DNA from 4 places in the Roseobacter cerffii genome. Region 1 is predicted to be linked to each of the others. Evidence: riboswitches for the same ligand, from Rfam matches in the RefSeq annotation. Region 1 holds a riboswitch; each other region holds the start of a gene.
What was found. Region 1 has a riboswitch for cobalamin ahead of ACVC7O_RS22265 (metal ABC transporter ATP-binding protein). Riboswitches for the same ligand answer to the same signal wherever they lie in the genome.

Region 1 (4,206 bases):
AGTTTTTCTTTACACATCTGAGTTCCGGTTCATAATGGCCATGATGGTGTGCAGGCTTCGTGTCGTGGAGGCTGCCTGAAAAGGGAACGCGGTGCGCCCATTTGGCAAATCCGCGGCTGCCCCCGCAACTGTGAGCGGCGAGTGACACCGGTAGAACCACTGGGCGGGATGCTCGGGAAGGTCCGGAAAAACGTCGACCCGCGAGCCAGGAGACCTGCCATCTGACACGTTTGACCGGGCGGGGTGCACCGGTGGGCTTGAGACCTGCACGCCGCCAAACCCACGGCTGCATTCGTCAATGGACCTGCTGCCCCCGTCCCCCGTGAGGGACTGCGGATGGAACATGTTGCGGTACCAGTGCCCGACGACGGTCGCGTGTTCCGTCTGGCCTATGCGAGCCGTCCGGTTCGAAAGATGACACACACTTCAGTCGTTTCTCTGACCGACGCTGCCGCGGCAAACAATCGGAGACGTCGTGTTTCAGGCGTTCTTTTCTTGGGAGAAGGCGTTTTCCTGCAATGGTTGGAAGGTCTCGCGGCTGATGTCTGCGGTCTCATGTCAAGGATTTCACAGGACACCAGACACACCGACGTCACAATCCTCAGCGCCGGTTGGATGCCAAAGCGGCGCTTCGCACGCTGGCCGATGCAATTGGCGGACCAATCACTGACAAAGTTGCCGAATGCGCAATTGGTGAGCGCGCCGCCCTATGACATGGACCGCGCGACGATCGCCTTTGATCAGGCCGCCGAGAGCTATCGAAAGGCCACGTTCGATGTCGCGATCTGGTCCGACCGAGCTGCTGCCTTAGCAGAAAGCTTGGTTGCCAATGAACCGGGCATGGTGACTGTTCTACCGAGCCATGCACTAACGGGCGTGCGCCGCCGCGCTCAGCTGGTCGACGATGTATGCGAGGCCTTCTCGCAGGGCTGGCGGCAAGACATCTGGTCTTCCGCCCAGATATCGATTGGGCTTGCGAACCTGAACGGTCTCTGGCAGCGCTCTGGTCGTGTGCCAGACCCTGTTGGTACACGTCACAGCACATCCATTGTCGTCCCGCCGGGAAGCCGCGAAATCATCGGAGCGATCGTCAAAGCGGACTTGCTTCGAGCTACCGGAACTTCGGTCAGTGTTGTACTGGAAGCTGATGCAGAAACGACCTTCGAAGCGATCTCGCGGTCTTCGCCAACCGCAGTTGTTGTCACCGGTTCCCGTGCTGACCTCGCCGGGGAACAAGAGCGATCAAATGCGTTTGCCGAACGGGTCCACGCGCGCTTCCCTGACCTTCCAATTCTTGTGGGCGGACGCTCCTCCGGTCCTATTTGCGAATGCCCTGCGCGCGTTGGTTTTGGTCGGGACTCTTGCACTTTGCGCGCGGGTGACGTGGAATGGCTGGCGCTGAAAGCGTTGACAGTTCTTTCGTCACAGCAAGACGAGTTTGGCAACTAGATTTCGTAACACGCGAAATTCTCTCTGGTTTCGATGGTTCCGGATCATTGACGACTTCATTCGGAAAGCGTTACTTGCTGTTGATGGTTCTCAAAGACAACTGAGTCGGCGAGATGAAATGGGAACACGGTGCGGTGTAGCCAAAAGGCGCCAAATCCGTGACTGCCCCCGCAACTGTAGGCGGTGAGCGACCCCGACAAAGACCACTGGGCATGCGCCTGGGAAGGTTCGGGAGAGCGTTGATCCGCAAGTCAGGAGACCTGCCATCGCAAGTGTAACTGACCCAGGCGGGGTGTCCTGGAGAGAGGCAACATGTTCGACGCGACTGCGTACCTACATCGACGTATCTCATTGCCCCCGCCGCAGCGGAGGCCGCGATGCGTGAGGCAAATGACCCAGAACAGCATGAGCTAGCGCCATACCGGCAAGGCTTCTGCCTGACCGGCTTGAGCACTGCATCATTGATCGGCGGTGCTCTGGCAGTGTCCGCATTCCTTTGGTTCGGCATTTGGGCGGTGCTGTAGATGTCAGCAGTCTTGGAAATCCGTAACTTGGCACTTGGATACCCTGAGCTGACATTATTCAGGGGGTTGTCGATGGATGTAGAGCGCGGCTCCACGTTGGCCATATTGGGTTCAAATGGCTCTGGAAAAAGCACTTTCGTTAAAATGCTTCTTGGGCTGATGGCCCCGCTTTCTGGCAAACTCAGCTGGCCTGCTGGAGCACCCAAAGAGATCGGATATCTCGCCCAGATGACGGAGTTTGATCGCCGCTTTCCGCTGCGGGTGCGTGATTTGGTGGCAATGGGGGCCTGGAAAGGCTTTGGCCTTGGCGGTCGTCTGGATCGCGAGACGACCGCCAAAGTTGCATCGGCAATGGATGCAGCAGGCGTATTGGATATCGCGGATCGGTCCTTGCACACGTTGTCTGGCGGGCAATTGCAACGTGCGCTTTTCGCGCGCGTGATCATGCAGGATGCTCCTCTCATCCTGCTCGATGAGCCCTTTGCGGCAGTGGACCAAACCACTGAGGCGCATCTGTTGTCGCTCATAGACCGTTGGCGGGATGAGGGCCGCGCTGTTGTGTTGGTCGTCCATGATCTTTCATCGGTCCTAGATCATTGCGACAACGCATTGCTCCTTGGGAATGGTGAGGCCTGCCATGGTGCAGTCGATGCGATCCTGACGCCAGAGCGCCTTGTTGCGCAGAACTACCTCTCCAAAAGCCAGGTATCTTGGATGTTCCGCGCCTCTCGGGAGGAAGCCGCGCATGTTTGAGCTCTTCTCTGAGATGTGGAGTTTCGCCTTCATGCAGCGCGCATTCGTTGCGACCACTGTTCTGTCGGCCTCCGTTGCCCCCATCGGCGCATTTCTGGTTTTGCGCAGGCTTTCACTGGCTGGAGAGGCCATGGCGCACGCCATCACGCCGGGCGTTGTCATTGGTTTTGTTGTTGCTGGACTGTCAGTCATTTCGCTCCTCGTAGGCGGCCTTGTGGCCGGGGTTGTCGCTGCTGCGTTAACGGCACTTCTCGCCCGCAAAACTATCCTGCGGAGCGACGCGAGCCTGGCATCAATTTATCTGATCGCCCTGGCTGCAGGCATCTTTATCCTGTCCGCCGCAGGATCAGCCGTTCCGCTGAAAAGTTTCCTGTTTGGGTCCATCCTGGGCATCGACGACGCCTCCATGCTCCTTGTAGGCGGCGTGGCGACGATCACGCTCGTGTCCTTCGCGGTCCTTTTGCGCCCCCTGATCATCAGCACGTGTGACCCAATCTTTTTTGAGGCACAGACCAAACGGCCCTGGCTGATCGAGCAAGCATTCATGCTACTTCTCGTTCTGAACCTGCTTGCCGCGTTCAAAACACTCGGCACACTGATGGCGGTTGGCTTGATGATATTGCCCGCAACGTCAGCGCGATATTGGTCCAGCACGATCACAGGCCAGCTTGGCCTGACGTTCTTCTTCGCGCTCGCAAGCTGCTGGGTCGGCTTGACGCTTTCCTATCTCTTTCCGGAAACCCCCTCTGGCCCCGCCATCGTGCTTACAGCCGGTGGGTTTTTCCTGATCTCGGTCCTTTTGGGACCTCTCGGTTTTGGGGGGCGGTGGCGCAAACCGTCCGACCAAACATCAACAACCCTTGCGCAGACATCAAACAAAGAGAGACCTCAATGACACTCAAAACCACTTTAGCCACTGGGCTCTTCGCCGCTTTTGCGGCTTTCCCATCTTTTGCAGACGACATGAAGGTTGTCGCCAGCTTCTCGATCCTTGGCGACATGGTTGAACAGGTGGTGGGCGATCACGCCGACGTCACGACCATCGTTGGACCTGATGCGGACGCGCATGTCTACCAGCCCTCCGTTGCCGACGCGCGCGCGGTGGCGGAAGCCGATGTTATCTTCGTCAATGGCATGGGTTTTGAGACTTGGTCGGACACATTGATCGCCGAATCCGGCACTGACGGCACCGTCTATGTCGCGACTGAAGGTGTGACGCCGGTTCTCGTTGATGGCGAGATTGACCCGCACGCATGGAACGCACTGACCAATGGCGTAGTCTACGTCCAGAACATTGCAGACGCTATGTCGGAAGCGATGCCGGATCATGCGACCGAGTTTCAGGCGAATGCGGCGTCCTACATCTCGACACTTTACGCGCTGCACGCTGACACGCTGCAACGCCTCGCAGCACTCCCTGAGGATCGTCGGACAGTTGTAACAGCCCATGACGCATTCGGGTATTTGGCAGATGCCTATG
Region 2 (4,206 bases), on a different replicon from region 1:
CCGGACGCCGCCATCGCCGAGATGCGGCGGCGGGTGGATACGCAAAGACAAAGGCTTGGCAAATGCAAATCGGCGTGATCGCGGATGATTTCACCGGGGCGAGCGACATCGCGAACACGCTCGCGCAGGGCGTAGCCCCGGACGGCGGGCTCCGGACCGCGCAGTTTGCCGGCATTCCCGACGGGTCGGCGCCGGATCAGATCGAAGCTGGGGTGATTTCGCTTAAGAGCCGGACGGCAACGCGCGAGGCTGCGGTCCGCGACAGCCTCGCCGCGCTCGATTGGCTGCTCGCCCAAGGCTGCAAGCAGATCGTGTTCAAGTATTGCTCGACCTTCGACTCGACACAGGAGGGCAATATCGGTCCCGTCGCCGAAGCGCTGGCCCGGGCGCTCGATGCACAGCAGGTGGTTTTCTGCCCCGCCTTCCCCGCAACCGGGCGCACAGTCTATCAAGGCCACCTCTTCGTACACGACAGGCTGCTGAACCAATCCGGGATGGAGCATCACCCTCTGACCCCGATGACCGATCCGGACATCCGGCGCTGGCTCCAGTTTCAAACGACCGAAAGCATCGGCCATCTGCCACTCGAGGTGGTCGCGCAGGGCCCCGCAGCGATCAGGACAGCGCTCGAGGCATCGGACCACCGGTTTCTCGTCGCCGACGCGATTTCCGACGACAACCTCATGGATTTGGGCGCAGCGCTCAAGGATGCACCGCTGGTGACCGGCGGGTCGGGCATTGCGCGAGGCCTGCCCCGCAACGTGATCGGAGCGGGCATAGTCGACCGCGCACCAACGGCCTACACAGGCGTATCCGGCCCCGAAGCGATCCTCGCTGGGTCATGCTCGGGCGCCACTCGCGGCCAGGTCGCGGCACATGCGAAGGCGCATCCAACTCTCGCCATTGACGTAGAAGGCGTCATGGCCGGTGACATCACTGTCGAGACACTGCTGGGGTTCTTTGCGGAAAACACAGGGCGCGCACCGCTCGCCTACTCCTCGGCCACACCGGCCAAGGTCAACGCGATGCAGGCCAAGTTCGGCAGCGAGACACTCGCCGCGACGCTTGACGCGCTCTTCGCCGACACCGCGCGCACACTCGTTCGGTCCGGCTATCGCAGGCTGGTGGTTGCGGGTGGGGAGACCTCGGGCGCGGTGGCGCAATCCGTCGCCGCAGCGATGGGTGCATCCGCGATGACGCTGGGCCCAGAGATCGACCCCGGCGTTCCGGTACTGACCGTTGGAGAGGCCGCCCCTGTCGCACTTGCGCTCAAATCCGGCAACTTCGGCGCAGCTGACTTCTTTGCGAAGGCCCTGCGGGTGATGGAAAGCGGGACATGACGCCAAGGAAGGGGGGGCGCGCCGATAGGAGCCGCCCGCCCGCAACCTGCGCCATCTCGGTCTCGCGCGACTGGGTGCTCTGAAACCGAGGCGACCACGGCCAAACCTGAAGACGCGTCCCCCCTTTTCGTTCAATTCAGCGGTTCGTGTCGCTTTGTCCCTTGACCGCACCGGTCAAGGGCGATTTGGTCAAGGGCGATGGTTCTCAACGGCCAAAGGCCAAAGAGATGAAAAGGGAACGCGGTGCGGCGCCACCACATGCGCCAAGTCCGCGACTGCCCCCGCAACTGTGAGCGGCGAGCGACCCCGACAGGACCACTGGGCCACCAACCCGGGAAGGTTCGGGAGAGCGACGACCCGCAAGTCAGGAGACCTGCCATCACGGGCGCAGTGCTGCGTCTGTATTTCAACTCGATGCAGGCGGGGTGCCTGGTCAGGAGCTTATGATGAAACCACGGCCAACCCCGTGCACATATACCTCTGTTCGGCGCACCCTCCCCGGAGATGGAGACGCCGATGGACGAGCCACGAGAGCACCGGATCACAATCTGCACGTCGTGCCGCCACAAAGGGTCAGCGTGCCGCCCGGGCTATGAGCTGATAGAACGACTGCGGGCCGCCATCGCGGCTGCGGGAGACGCGGTGTCGGACAGCTTCGAGATTTCCGGCGTCGCCTGCATGGCAGGCTGCGACCGCCCCTGCACCGTCGCCTATCACGGCACACGCAAGGCGACCTATCTCTTCGGCGACATCGACCCGGACACGGACATTGATGATCTGATCCACTTTGCGCATCAGTACGGCGCCCTTCAGGATGGCTGGTGCTCCTCGGTCGATCGCCCCGGAAAGCTCCGCACCACCACGCTCGCCCGTGTGCCCGCCGCGGTACTTGCCATCGAAGACTGCAAAGTGCGCGCCTCGTGAGCGCCGCGCGCCTCGACGTCACCGACCTCTCCTGGACACCGGCGCGCATGCGCGGCCCGGCGCTGCACCCGTTGAGCTTTCATGTGGGCGCGGGGCGCGTGCTCGGGGTCATGGGCCCCAACGGCGCTGGCAAGACCACGCTTTTGCGGATGCTCTACCGCTTCCAGCGTCCGGGGAGCGGCACGGTGCGCGTCGATGGTGATGACATCTGGCATCTGCCACCCCGCATGGTGGCAAAGCGGGTCGCTGCGGTGCTGCAGGAGCAACCGACGGATTTTGCGCTCACTGTGCGGGAAATCGTCGCCCTCGGGCGAGTGCCTTACCGCCAAGGGTTCGGCAGCAGCGGCGGTGCGCAAGAGGCGAAAAAGATTGACGCGGCGCTCGATCGGTTGAGCCTCGCGGGGTTCGCAGACCGCCATCTCGGCACGCTCTCTGGCGGCGAACGCCAACGCGTGATGGTTGCCCGGGCCCTGGCGCAGGAGCCTCGCTTGCTGATCCTTGACGAACCCACAAACCACCTCGATATCCGCCACCAGTTGGAAGTGCTGGAGCTGATCCGCGATTTGCCTCTGACGATTGTCACGTCGCTGCACGATCTGAACATCGCAGCGGGTGTCTGCGATGACATTCTCCTGCTGAAGTCCGGTCACGCCCTCGGCTTCGGCACCCCCGAAACCGTGCTCTCCGAAACCGCCGTCTCCGGCGCATTCCAGATCCAGGCCAGGCGCGAACGTCTCGCGCCCAGCGACACCGACCACCTCACATTCCACCTGCATGACGAAAGGACCTTGCTATGAAGTCCCCCTTCCTGGGCGTGACCGCCCTGTTGCTCGCCGCAGGCACAGCCTCGGCAGAAACCACCGTGCAAAGCTGTAACCGGTCCGTCACCTTCGACGCCCCACCCGAGCGGGCGATTTCGAACGACGTGAACCTGACCGAGATGATGCTGGTGCTCGGCCTTGCCGACCGCATGGTGGGCTACACCGGCATCTCGGGTTGGAAAACGCTCGACGAGGAGATGCGCGCTGGCATCGACGAACTGCCCGAACTCTCGGCCAAGTACCCCTCCAAGGAGGTGCTTGTGGGGGCGGACGCGGATTTCTTCTTCGCCGGCTGGAACTATGGCATGAAAGTCGGTGGCGAGGTCACGCCCGAGACGCTGGAGCCCTTCGGCATCAAGGTCTACGAGCTCACCGAGAGCTGCACCCATATCATGCAGAAGGACAAGGCCAGCATCGAGGATATGTATGCGGATCTGATGAACCTCGGTCGCATCTTCAACATCGAAGCCCGTGCCACGGCGCTGGTCGATGGCTATCGTGCCGAACTTGCCAGCTTTACGGACCTTCTCGACACCGGCGCGCCCCTGCGTGTCTTCGTTTATGACAGCGGCGAAGACGCGCCCTTCACCGCGGGCCGCTACGCCATGCCCACCGCGCTGATCGAGGCCGCCGGTGGGGTCAACGTCATGGATGATTTCGAGAAAAGCTGGGCCACCGTCACATGGGAAGAAGTGGTCGAGCGGAACCCGGAAGTCATCGTGATCGTGAACTACGGCGAGGTGACCGCCGAACAGAAGCGCGCCTTCATGATGTCGAACCCCGCTTTCGCGGATCTTGACGCTGTCAAGAACGACCGCTTCGTCACGCTGGAATACGTCGAAGCCACACCTGGCCCCCGCAACATCCAGGCCGTCAAGACCCTCGCGCGGGCGTTCTGGGGCGAATGACACCATGACGGACAGCACGGCTGGCCACCGCCGCGCACCGCGCCTCTTCAGGCAGGCGGCGTTGCCGCTCGGCGGGCTGGCCCTGCTTCTTGTGTCGCTCTCGATAGCGATTTCCGTGGGGGCGGTGTCGGTGCCCACCGGCACGGTGTGGGGCGTCCTGCTGAACAAGCTGTCGCCCGGCCTCGTTGATCAGACCTGGAGCCAGGGGCGCGA
Region 3 (4,206 bases), on a different replicon from region 1:
ACCTAGACACCTGGGCAATGGGCCCCGATCTGCTGAACGCAATTTCAGACGAGGCGGACGGCGCCGAGCTTTGTGTCGCCGAAGGGTCCATGGGGCTCTATGACGGTGTGGCCACGCGCGGTCAGTCCGGTTTTGGCAGCAGCGCGGAGACGGCGCAACGCATGGGCTGGCCTGTGGTTCTGATCGTTGATGTGAGCGGGCAGGCGCAATCGGCGGCGGCGACCGCCTTGGGTTTTCAGACCTACAACCCCGATGTGCCCTTCGCGGGCGTGATCCTGAACCGATGTGCCTCTCCGCGCCACGAGCGTCTCGCGCGGCTGGGGATGGAGAACGCGGGGCTTAAGGTGCTGGGCGTCCTGCCGCGCCGTGGAGATCTGACATTGCCCGAGCGGCATCTCGGCCTGATCCAGGCGGTTGAGCATCCCGATCTCGATGCGGCCATTGCGGGGTACGCCGAGTTTCTGCGCGCGCATGTCGATGTTGCGGCGATCCGGCAGGCCGCGCGAGGCGGGGCCGCAGCCGTATCGGGAGCGGATTTACCAGAGCCACCCGCGCAGCGCATCGCCCTGGCGCAGGATGCGGCATTTTCCTTCACCTACCCGCATGTTCTGGAGGGGTGGCGCCGCGCGGGGGCGGAGGTTGTGCCGTTTTCACCCTTGGCTGACGAGGAGCCGGACCCTGCTGCGGATCTTGTCTGGCTGCCCGGCGGATACCCAGAGTTGCACGGTGCGACCCTGGCAGCCGCGACGCGGTTCAAAGCAGGTCTGCGGGCGCATGCTGCAAGCAAACCGGTGCATGGCGAGTGCGGTGGCTACATGGCGCTGGGGCAGGCGCTCATCGACAAGGAGGGCACGCGGCACGAGATGGCGGGTCTGCTTGGGCTCGTGACCAGCTTTGAAAAGCGGAAATTTCACCTCGGCTACCGCCGGGCTGTGTTGCACGCTGGCTTGCCCGGCCATCAACCTGGCGCAGCTCTGCGCGGGCACGAGTTTCACTACTCGACCATCCTCGATCAGCCCGACGCGCCGCTGGCCGACGTCGTGGATGCCGATGGAAACCCTGTGCCGGAAACCGGCTCTCGCCTCGGCAATGTGACCGGCACCTTCTTCCACCTGATCACCGCCGAGGAGCAGGCGTGACCGGTTTCGTCAGCTTTGTGGGCTCGGGACCGGGCGATCCTGAGCTGTTGACGTTGAAAGCCGTGGATCGTCTGAAACGGGCCGACGCAGTGCTGTTCGACGATCTCTCCTCCGGGCCGATCCTCAGCCATGCCCGCTCCGGGGCCGATCTGGTGGGGGTTGGGAAGCGGGCAGGGCGCCCCTCGCCGAAACAGCACCATGTCAGCCGCCTGCTGGTGGAATATGCCGAGATGGACCAGCGCGTGGTGCGGCTGAAATCGGGCGACAGCGGGCTCTTTGGGCGGCTGGAGGAGGAGTTGGTGGCCCTGCGCGAGGCTGGCGTCCCCTACGAGATCATCCCCGGCATCCCGTCGGCCTGTGCCGCTGCGGCTGCGGCGGGTATCCCGCTTACACGCCGGCTGACGGCGCGCCGGGTGCAGTTCGTCACGGGGCACGATGTCAGCGGGCAATTGCCGCAAGATCTCGACCTCAACGCCCTCGCAGACCCCACAGCCTCGACCGTTGTCTTCATGGGCAAGCGAACCTTTCCAAGGCTGCTCGATGCCCTTGCTGCACGGGGTCTGCCCGGCGACACCCCCGCGATCCTTGCCGAAAGCGTCAGCACACCGGATCAGAGCATCCGGCGCACCACCGTTTCTAAGCTGGCTGCGCAATTGGACCGCGAAATCAGCGACCAGCCAGCGTTGATCCTCTACGGGCCGTTCGCCGAGAGTTGAACGTCGCTTTTGCGCTTGTCCGCGCGCGCAGATCAAGGATACGACTGAAGCACGGTGCCACGACTTGTGGCTGAAAAGGGAACTGAGTGAAAGTCTCAGACTGCCCCCGCAACTGTAAGCGGTGAGCGCTCCGGATGATCCACTGGCCTCTTGGCTGGGAAGGACCGCAGCGCCTCGACCCGCAAGTCAGGAGACCTGCCGTAAAGCTCAAACCCGTGTGATCACGGATATTTATCCGCCGGAGGGGCGGGACAGAAAGGATCAATCATGCATATCGAACCCGGCGTCGTCGATGGGGCCAAGATGGCCTTTGCCTATGCAACCGCTGCAGGGGCTGCGGGCTATACCGCCAAACTCGCACTCCACGACCTCAAGATCCACAGTGCCGGCTCATTCGCGGTGCGGACCGTTTTGGCCGCCCTCGGCACCTTCATCTTTTTCGAGGTGTTGCCGCATTTCCCGGTGGGTGTCTCCGAGGTGCACTTCATTCTTGGCACCACGCTCTTCTTGCTGATGGGTGCGGCGCCGGCCGCGCTCGGCCTTGCGCTTGGCCTCCTGATTCAGGGGGCTTTCTTCGCACCGAGCGATCTGCCGATGTATTTCGTCAACGTCACGACTTTGCTGGTGCCGCTCTTCGCCATTTCGGCTTTGGCGCAGCGGTTCATCCCGGCGGATCGGGCCTATGTCGATCTGGCCTATGCTGACGTCTTCAAGCTGTCCGCCATGTATCAGGGTGGCGTTGTGGCCTGGGTCGCGTTCTGGGCGTTCTATGGCCAGGGATTCGGTGCCGAGACGGTCCAGTCGGTCTGGACCTTCGGAATTGCGTATCTTCTGGTGATCCTGATCGAACCAATTGCCGATCTGGCGGTGCTTGCGGGCGCCAAGGCGCTTCGGTCGGGCAAAGTCGAGGGTCTGTTCACAGCGCGTCTCTACGAAGGCGCGTAATCTAGGTAAGGCGCGGCCCGGACCCTGCGATGTGGTCCGGGCTTTCTTGTGGGTGACAATATGATCACTGAGCTCTGGCTGATTGGTATCGGCACCGGGTCACCGCATCACGTGACGGGTGAAGGATTGCAGGCCATCCGCGAGGCGCGGACAATCCTCGTACCACACAAGGGCTCTGGCAAAGATGATCTGGCCGAGCTGCGCTATCGCATCATCGAAGCTGCAGGCTCGACCGCGCAGGTCCTCCAGTTCGACTACCCCGAACGCGATCCCGCCTTGCCCTACGAGGAGCGCGTGACGCGGTGGCATGATGAGATCGCGGTGCGGTGGGCCCAGACGGCTGATCAGGCGGGTTCGGATGGGCCTGTGGCCCTGCTGGTCTGGGGCGATCCGTCGCTCTATGACAGCACGTTGCGCATCGCCGGACGTTTGATCCCACCGCCCACCATCCGTGTGGTGCCGGGTATTATGGCGATACAGGCTCTGACCGCAGCTCATGCGATCCCGCTCAACGACGTGAATGGGCCGATCCAGATCACCACCGGGCGCCGCCTGCGCGATGCAGGATGGCCCGAGGGCATAGATCGTCTTGTGGTCATGCTCGATGGCGAAGCAAGTTTTCAGGAGCTGACAGAGCCCAACCTCACGATCTGGTGGGGCGCCTACCTGGGCATGCCGGAACAGATTATCGCGGCGGGTCCGTTGGCAGAGGTCACGGACAAGATCCTCGATGCCCGCGCTGCTGCTCGGGCGCGGCATGGGTGGATCATGGACACCTATCTGCTCAGCAAAACCACGAACTGAACAGATTGTGCGTTGAGAACTTGAGAATCATTCTCAAATTACTTGACAGTTGCGAGTGATTTGCATTTACAGGTGGCAAGAGCTGTCTATGTCATGGAGAGTCTGATGCTAAGAAGAGTGATGCAATCAACGTCCGTCGCGGCGCTTGCCGCGGTTCTGGCGACCGCAGTCGCCGCGGATGAGAAGATGAAGGTGGTCACCACCTTTACCGTTCTGGCCGATATGGCATCAAACGTTGCGGGCGATGCGGCCGAGGTGGTCTCGATCACCAAGCCGGGCGCCGAGATCCACGGATACGAGCCGACGCCGCAGGATATCGTGCGGGCCTCGGATGCAGATCTGATCCTCTGGAACGGCATGAACCTTGAGCTGTGGTTTGAGCAGTTCCTCTCCAACATGGAGGATATCCCGTCGGTGACGCTTACGGATGGCATCGACCCGATTCCGATTGCTTCCGGATCCTATGAGGGCAAACCCAACCCTCACGCCTGGATGGGCTTGGATAACGCGCTGATCTACATCGACAATATCGTTGCTGCTTTTGTCGAGACCGACCCGGACAACGCCGAAACATACGAGCAGAACGGCGCGGCCTATAAAGA
Region 4 (4,206 bases), on a different replicon from region 1:
TACCACACCGCCGGTGTCGCAGAGATGCGACAGGCGGCGCAGGGTCGAGACCGGCAGGGTCGCATGGTCGTCAAGCCGCGTGTCCATGCGTCCATCGGCGGGCAGTACGGCGAGCGCAATGCCTTTGCGCTCCGCCAACGCACGCACCTGCTGCAGCCCGTAGGACCAATAAGGTACGCCGCCGATGAGGCGAATGAGGATACCTTTCGCGCCCTCCAGCGTTTGCTCCACATAGGTGTCGACGGAGAGCGGGTGTTTCAGAGCGGCGAGATTGGCAAGGCGGAGCGTGGGCAGCTTGCCTTCGGGCCCGCCGCCACGCCGCCAGGCTTCCGCGAAAGCGCCCAGGTCGCTGTCGGAAAACGAGAGCACCACCAGATCTGCGGGCGTCTGCCCCAGATCGGTGGGCGTCTCGGTCTCTTCCAGACCGTGGCTTTCGCGGAAGACGACGTGCATGGCCTACTCGGCGGGTTCGGGCGCGTGCACGCCCAGCACCGCTTCGATGGTGGCGCGGTTGATGTCGTCATGTTCGGCGATGACCACGAGACGGCCCTGCCGCGCCTCACCCGGCTGCCAGGGGCGGTCGTACTGATGCCGCACCCGCGCGCCGACCGCCTGGACCAGCAGGCGCATCGGTTTACCCGCAACGGCGGCATAGCCCTTCACCCGCAGGATGTTGTGCGCGTCGGCGAGGGTTTCCACGGCGCGGACGAGGTCCGCCGGCTCTGCGAGTTCGGGGATGTCGACGACAATGCTGTCGAAGTCCTCGTGGTCGTGATCATGGGGGGCGTCGTGGTGGCTGGGTCGCGCGTCCATATCGTCTTCCGCGGCGGCCTCGAGCCCGAGGATCACGCGGGGATCGACCATGCCTTCAGCCACCTCGACCACGGGCAGTGGGCGCGGGGCTTCGGCAGCGATGATCGCTTTGGCCTTCGCCACACCGTCTGGGCCTGCAAGATCAGGCTTGGTCAGAAGGATGATGTCGGCGCAGGAGATCTGGTCTTCGAAGACCTCGGACAGCGGGGTTTCGTGGTCGATGCTCTCGTCGGCTTCGCGCTGCTTGTCCACAGCGGCCACATCCGGGGCGAAACGACCAGAGGCCACGGCCTCGGCATCGGCTAATGCGATCACACCATCGACGGTGATCTTGGAGCGGATATCCGGCCAGTCGAAGGCTTTCAGCAAGGGCTTTGGCAGGGCCAAGCCTGAGGTTTCGATTAGGATGTGGTCGGGGCGCGGCTCGAGTGCCATGAGCGCCTCGATGGTGGGGATGAAATCATCGGCCACGGTGCAGCAGATGCAGCCATTGGCCAGCTCCATGATGTTTTCCGCCGGGCAATCGGGGATGGCGCAGTTTTTCAGAATGTCGCCATCGACGCCCACATCGCCAAACTCGTTCACAACGACCGCTAGGCGCTTGCCGCCGGGGTTCTGCATGAGCTGCGAGATCAGCGTGGTTTTGCCCGAACCCAGAAAGCCGGTGATCACGGTGACGGGAAGTTTTGCAAGATCAGTCATGGGTCGTCTCCAGCGGCGGGATGCGCGCGATGCAGTTGCGTTTAAAGTGCTCCGGGCGCTCGCGCCACGGGATCAAACCGTCTTGCGTGGCGTTGTAGCGCGCCGCCCCGTCGAGCAGCACGTCCGGATGCGACACTTCATCGATGTTTCCGTAGATATACGTCCAGCGATCACCGCCGCGCAGAGCGATGGTGCAGCCATGGTCGCAGTTCTGCAGGCATTCCACGGCGGTGAGGCGGATGCCATCGGGCAGCGTGTTGGCGGCCAGCGTGTCATAGAGCCGCTGGCCCGGGCGGCGGTCATCCTCGGGGATATCCTGCCCGCGCCGACATTTGATGCAGACCAGCAGTTCGGTTGGTGGTGGCGCAGGCTCAATTGCCTTGGTTGTCATAGTCCATGTCCCATCTGTCATGGGACGCGGGTCAGATGGCGAGAGAGGCCCTTGGGCGCGTGTCTCGTCACCGGAACACCCCGTCCGGTTTTCGCATCGCGCTGGCAGGTCTCCCGGCTCACGAATCTCGGCATTTGCCTGCGGTCTGCCCACCTTCCCGGAGCGATGCTCCAGTGGCCTTGGCAGCCCTTTCCGTTCACGGTCGCGGGGGCGGCTGTGCTTTGCCGGATCGCGGCTGCACATTCCCTTTTCACTCAGGCAAGCCCAAGCACCAGCGCACCAAGCAGTTGCTTTAGATCGGCGCGCCTTGTCAAGCGCAACCCGACGTGGGGTTTCGGGGAGGTTGCCGTCGGTCAGACGGGTTACTTCGGAAGAGACCAGAAATCGGGCGGCATGTCCTGCATGAGCTGTGCGGCGTAGTCTTCGATCCAGTCCTGCTGCTCTTCTGTTGGCATATCGTCAAAACCGGTCTCGGACTGTGACTGCAGGCGCGCCTTTTGCAGCGCCTGATCGTATTTGATCGCCTCGACGGGTTTGTCCGGCACGATGGCGTAGACGAAGCGCCCGCCCATGGCGCGTGCGAGGCGGTCCATCTGCTTGAGCGAGATCGACCCTTCCTTTTCGCTGCGTTCCGCCTGATAGACGGCGTTGCGGCTGACCCCCTTGCGCGCGGCCACATCCTCGGCCGACATCGACAGCGCCTGCCTCAACGTGGAAATCCAGCCCCGTTCGGGCGGATCGAGATCGCCAACGCGATCCGCGCTGCGATTAAGAAATCGCGCCAGTCTTCGACGTCGCATGAAATCCGGCATGGGGCGCCCCAGGGTGCATTGCGTGAGATGACCGGGCATAGATAGGCAAATTTCTGCAATGTTTCAACTAAAGTGAATAAAATTTCACCATATGCACATTTATCTCTAACATTTTCGTGAAGAAGTGCTTATGTGAGAGCAGAAAGGATGACTATGCTGGACGTATTTCTCAACCCGCAGTCCTTGCCCTTTGCAAGTGCTCTAGCGATTGTTTTGGCCCTGTTTTTGCTGGAAATTCTGAGCCTTCTGCTCGGCAGCAGTGTCCTGGGGATCGGGGCTGATGCACCCGATGTCGATGTGGATATGGATGCGGATTTCGATCTGTCGCTCGACATCGACGCCGATGCGGCGGATTTGGTCGAGACCGAAGTGTCTGGTCCGTCGGGGCTCCTCGGCTGGTTGGGTGTTGGCGAGGTGCCCTTTCTAATATGGCTGGTTTGCTTTCTGACCATGTTCGGCCTGTCCGGCCTGGTCCTGCAATCGGTCGTTTTGAGCGCCTTCGGGATCGCTGTGCCCATGCTGGTCGCGACGGCCGTAGCGCTGGTCCCTGCGGTGACGCTGACACGGTTTATCACCGGTTGGGTGGCCGCAATCATGCCGAAAACCGAGACAAGCGCCATGCGCCGTCGGTTCCTGGGCGGGCATCGTGGTACGATCACGCAAGGCACCGCCGCGCGCGGAAAGCCTGCCGAAGCCAAGATCAAGGATCGCTTTGGCAACACCCACTACCTGCGGGTCGAGCCGCTTTATGACGACGGCGTCTTTCCGCAAGGCAGCGATGTCACCCTGATCCGCAAACGCGGCGACCAGTTCTTCGTGATCTGACCGCCCGCCAGACTTACCCAGTTTTCTCAACGAGAGGAGTTTCGAATGCCCTTAAACGCTATCCTGACCATTGCAGCCGTCGTCGTTGGCCTGCTTCTTTTCATCGGCCTGATCGCCGCCCGGCTTTACAAGCGCGCCACGCGCGAGACGAGCCTTGTCCGTACCGGTTCCAGCGGTCGCAAGGTGATCATGGATGGCGGTGTGATCGTCATCCCCTTCTTGCATGAGATCGCCAAGGTCAACATGAAGACCCTGCGCCTCGAAGTTGCGCGTATCAACGATCAATCATTGATCACCAAGGACCGGATGCGGGTTGATGTGGGCGTAGAGTTTTACGTCTCGGTGAATGCAACCGAAGACGGAATCTCCCGCGCCGCGCAGACGCTGGGGGACCGGACCTTCCATGTGGATCAGCTGCGCGAGATGATCGAAGGCAAACTGGTCGATGGCCTGCGCGCTGTTGCGGCGCAGATGACGATGGACGAGCTGCACGAGAACCGTGCGAGCTTTGTGCAGGAGGTGCAGAACGCGATCTCGGAAGACCTGTTGAAGAACGGTCTGGAGTTGGAGGCGGTCTCGCTCACCGCGCTGGACCAGACACCCTTTGAGTCGCTGGATGAGAACAACGCCTTCAACGCGGTGGGTATGCAGAAGCTCGCCGAG

Region 2: linked by a shared signal. The riboswitch ahead of ACVC7O_RS07495 (DUF1636 family protein) and the one ahead of ACVC7O_RS22265 (metal ABC transporter ATP-binding protein) in region 1 are both predicted to bind cobalamin.
Region 3: linked by a shared signal. The riboswitch ahead of ACVC7O_RS02005 (energy-coupling factor ABC transporter permease) and the one ahead of ACVC7O_RS22265 (metal ABC transporter ATP-binding protein) in region 1 are both predicted to bind cobalamin.
Region 4: linked by a shared signal. The riboswitch ahead of ACVC7O_RS01940 (DUF1636 family protein) and the one ahead of ACVC7O_RS22265 (metal ABC transporter ATP-binding protein) in region 1 are both predicted to bind cobalamin.

What each region holds. Positions count from the first base shown of each region.
Region 1 covers NZ_JBTBYJ010000003.1:110,669-114,874, reverse strand. Annotated here, with positions in the region: cobalamin riboswitch at 28-236, shown strand; gene ACVC7O_RS22270 (BLUF domain-containing protein) at 337-1,449, shown strand; cobalamin riboswitch at 1,517-1,731, shown strand; gene ACVC7O_RS22265 (metal ABC transporter ATP-binding protein) at 1,974-2,726, shown strand; gene ACVC7O_RS22260 (metal ABC transporter permease) at 2,719-3,621, shown strand; gene ACVC7O_RS22255 (metal ABC transporter solute-binding protein, Zn/Mn family) at 3,618-4,206, shown strand, end outside.
Region 2 covers NZ_CM135757.1:1,524,829-1,529,034, reverse strand. Annotated here, with positions in the region: gene ACVC7O_RS07505 (aspartate/glutamate racemase family protein) at 1-78, shown strand, start outside; gene otnK (3-oxo-tetronate kinase) at 63-1,340, shown strand; cobalamin riboswitch at 1,523-1,735, shown strand; gene ACVC7O_RS07495 (DUF1636 family protein) at 1,857-2,264, shown strand; gene ACVC7O_RS07490 (ABC transporter ATP-binding protein) at 2,261-3,061, shown strand; gene ACVC7O_RS07485 (ABC transporter substrate-binding protein) at 3,058-3,993, shown strand; gene ACVC7O_RS07480 (FecCD family ABC transporter permease) at 3,998-4,206, shown strand, end outside.
Region 3 covers NZ_CM135757.1:413,718-417,923, forward strand. Annotated here, with positions in the region: gene ACVC7O_RS01995 (cobyrinate a,c-diamide synthase) at 1-1,139, shown strand, start outside; gene cobA (uroporphyrinogen-III C-methyltransferase) at 1,136-1,855, shown strand; cobalamin riboswitch at 1,893-2,072, shown strand; gene ACVC7O_RS02005 (energy-coupling factor ABC transporter permease) at 2,123-2,800, shown strand; gene cobF (precorrin-6A synthase (deacetylating)) at 2,861-3,604, shown strand; gene ACVC7O_RS02015 (metal ABC transporter substrate-binding protein) at 3,710-4,206, shown strand, end outside.
Region 4 covers NZ_CM135757.1:400,183-404,388, reverse strand. Annotated here, with positions in the region: gene cobN (cobaltochelatase subunit CobN) at 1-453, opposite strand, end outside; gene cobW (cobalamin biosynthesis protein CobW) at 457-1,515, opposite strand; gene ACVC7O_RS01940 (DUF1636 family protein) at 1,508-1,906, opposite strand; cobalamin riboswitch at 1,993-2,197, opposite strand; gene ACVC7O_RS01935 (helix-turn-helix domain-containing protein) at 2,269-2,718, opposite strand; gene ACVC7O_RS01930 (YqiJ family protein) at 2,872-3,543, shown strand; gene ACVC7O_RS01925 (flotillin family protein) at 3,589-4,206, shown strand, end outside.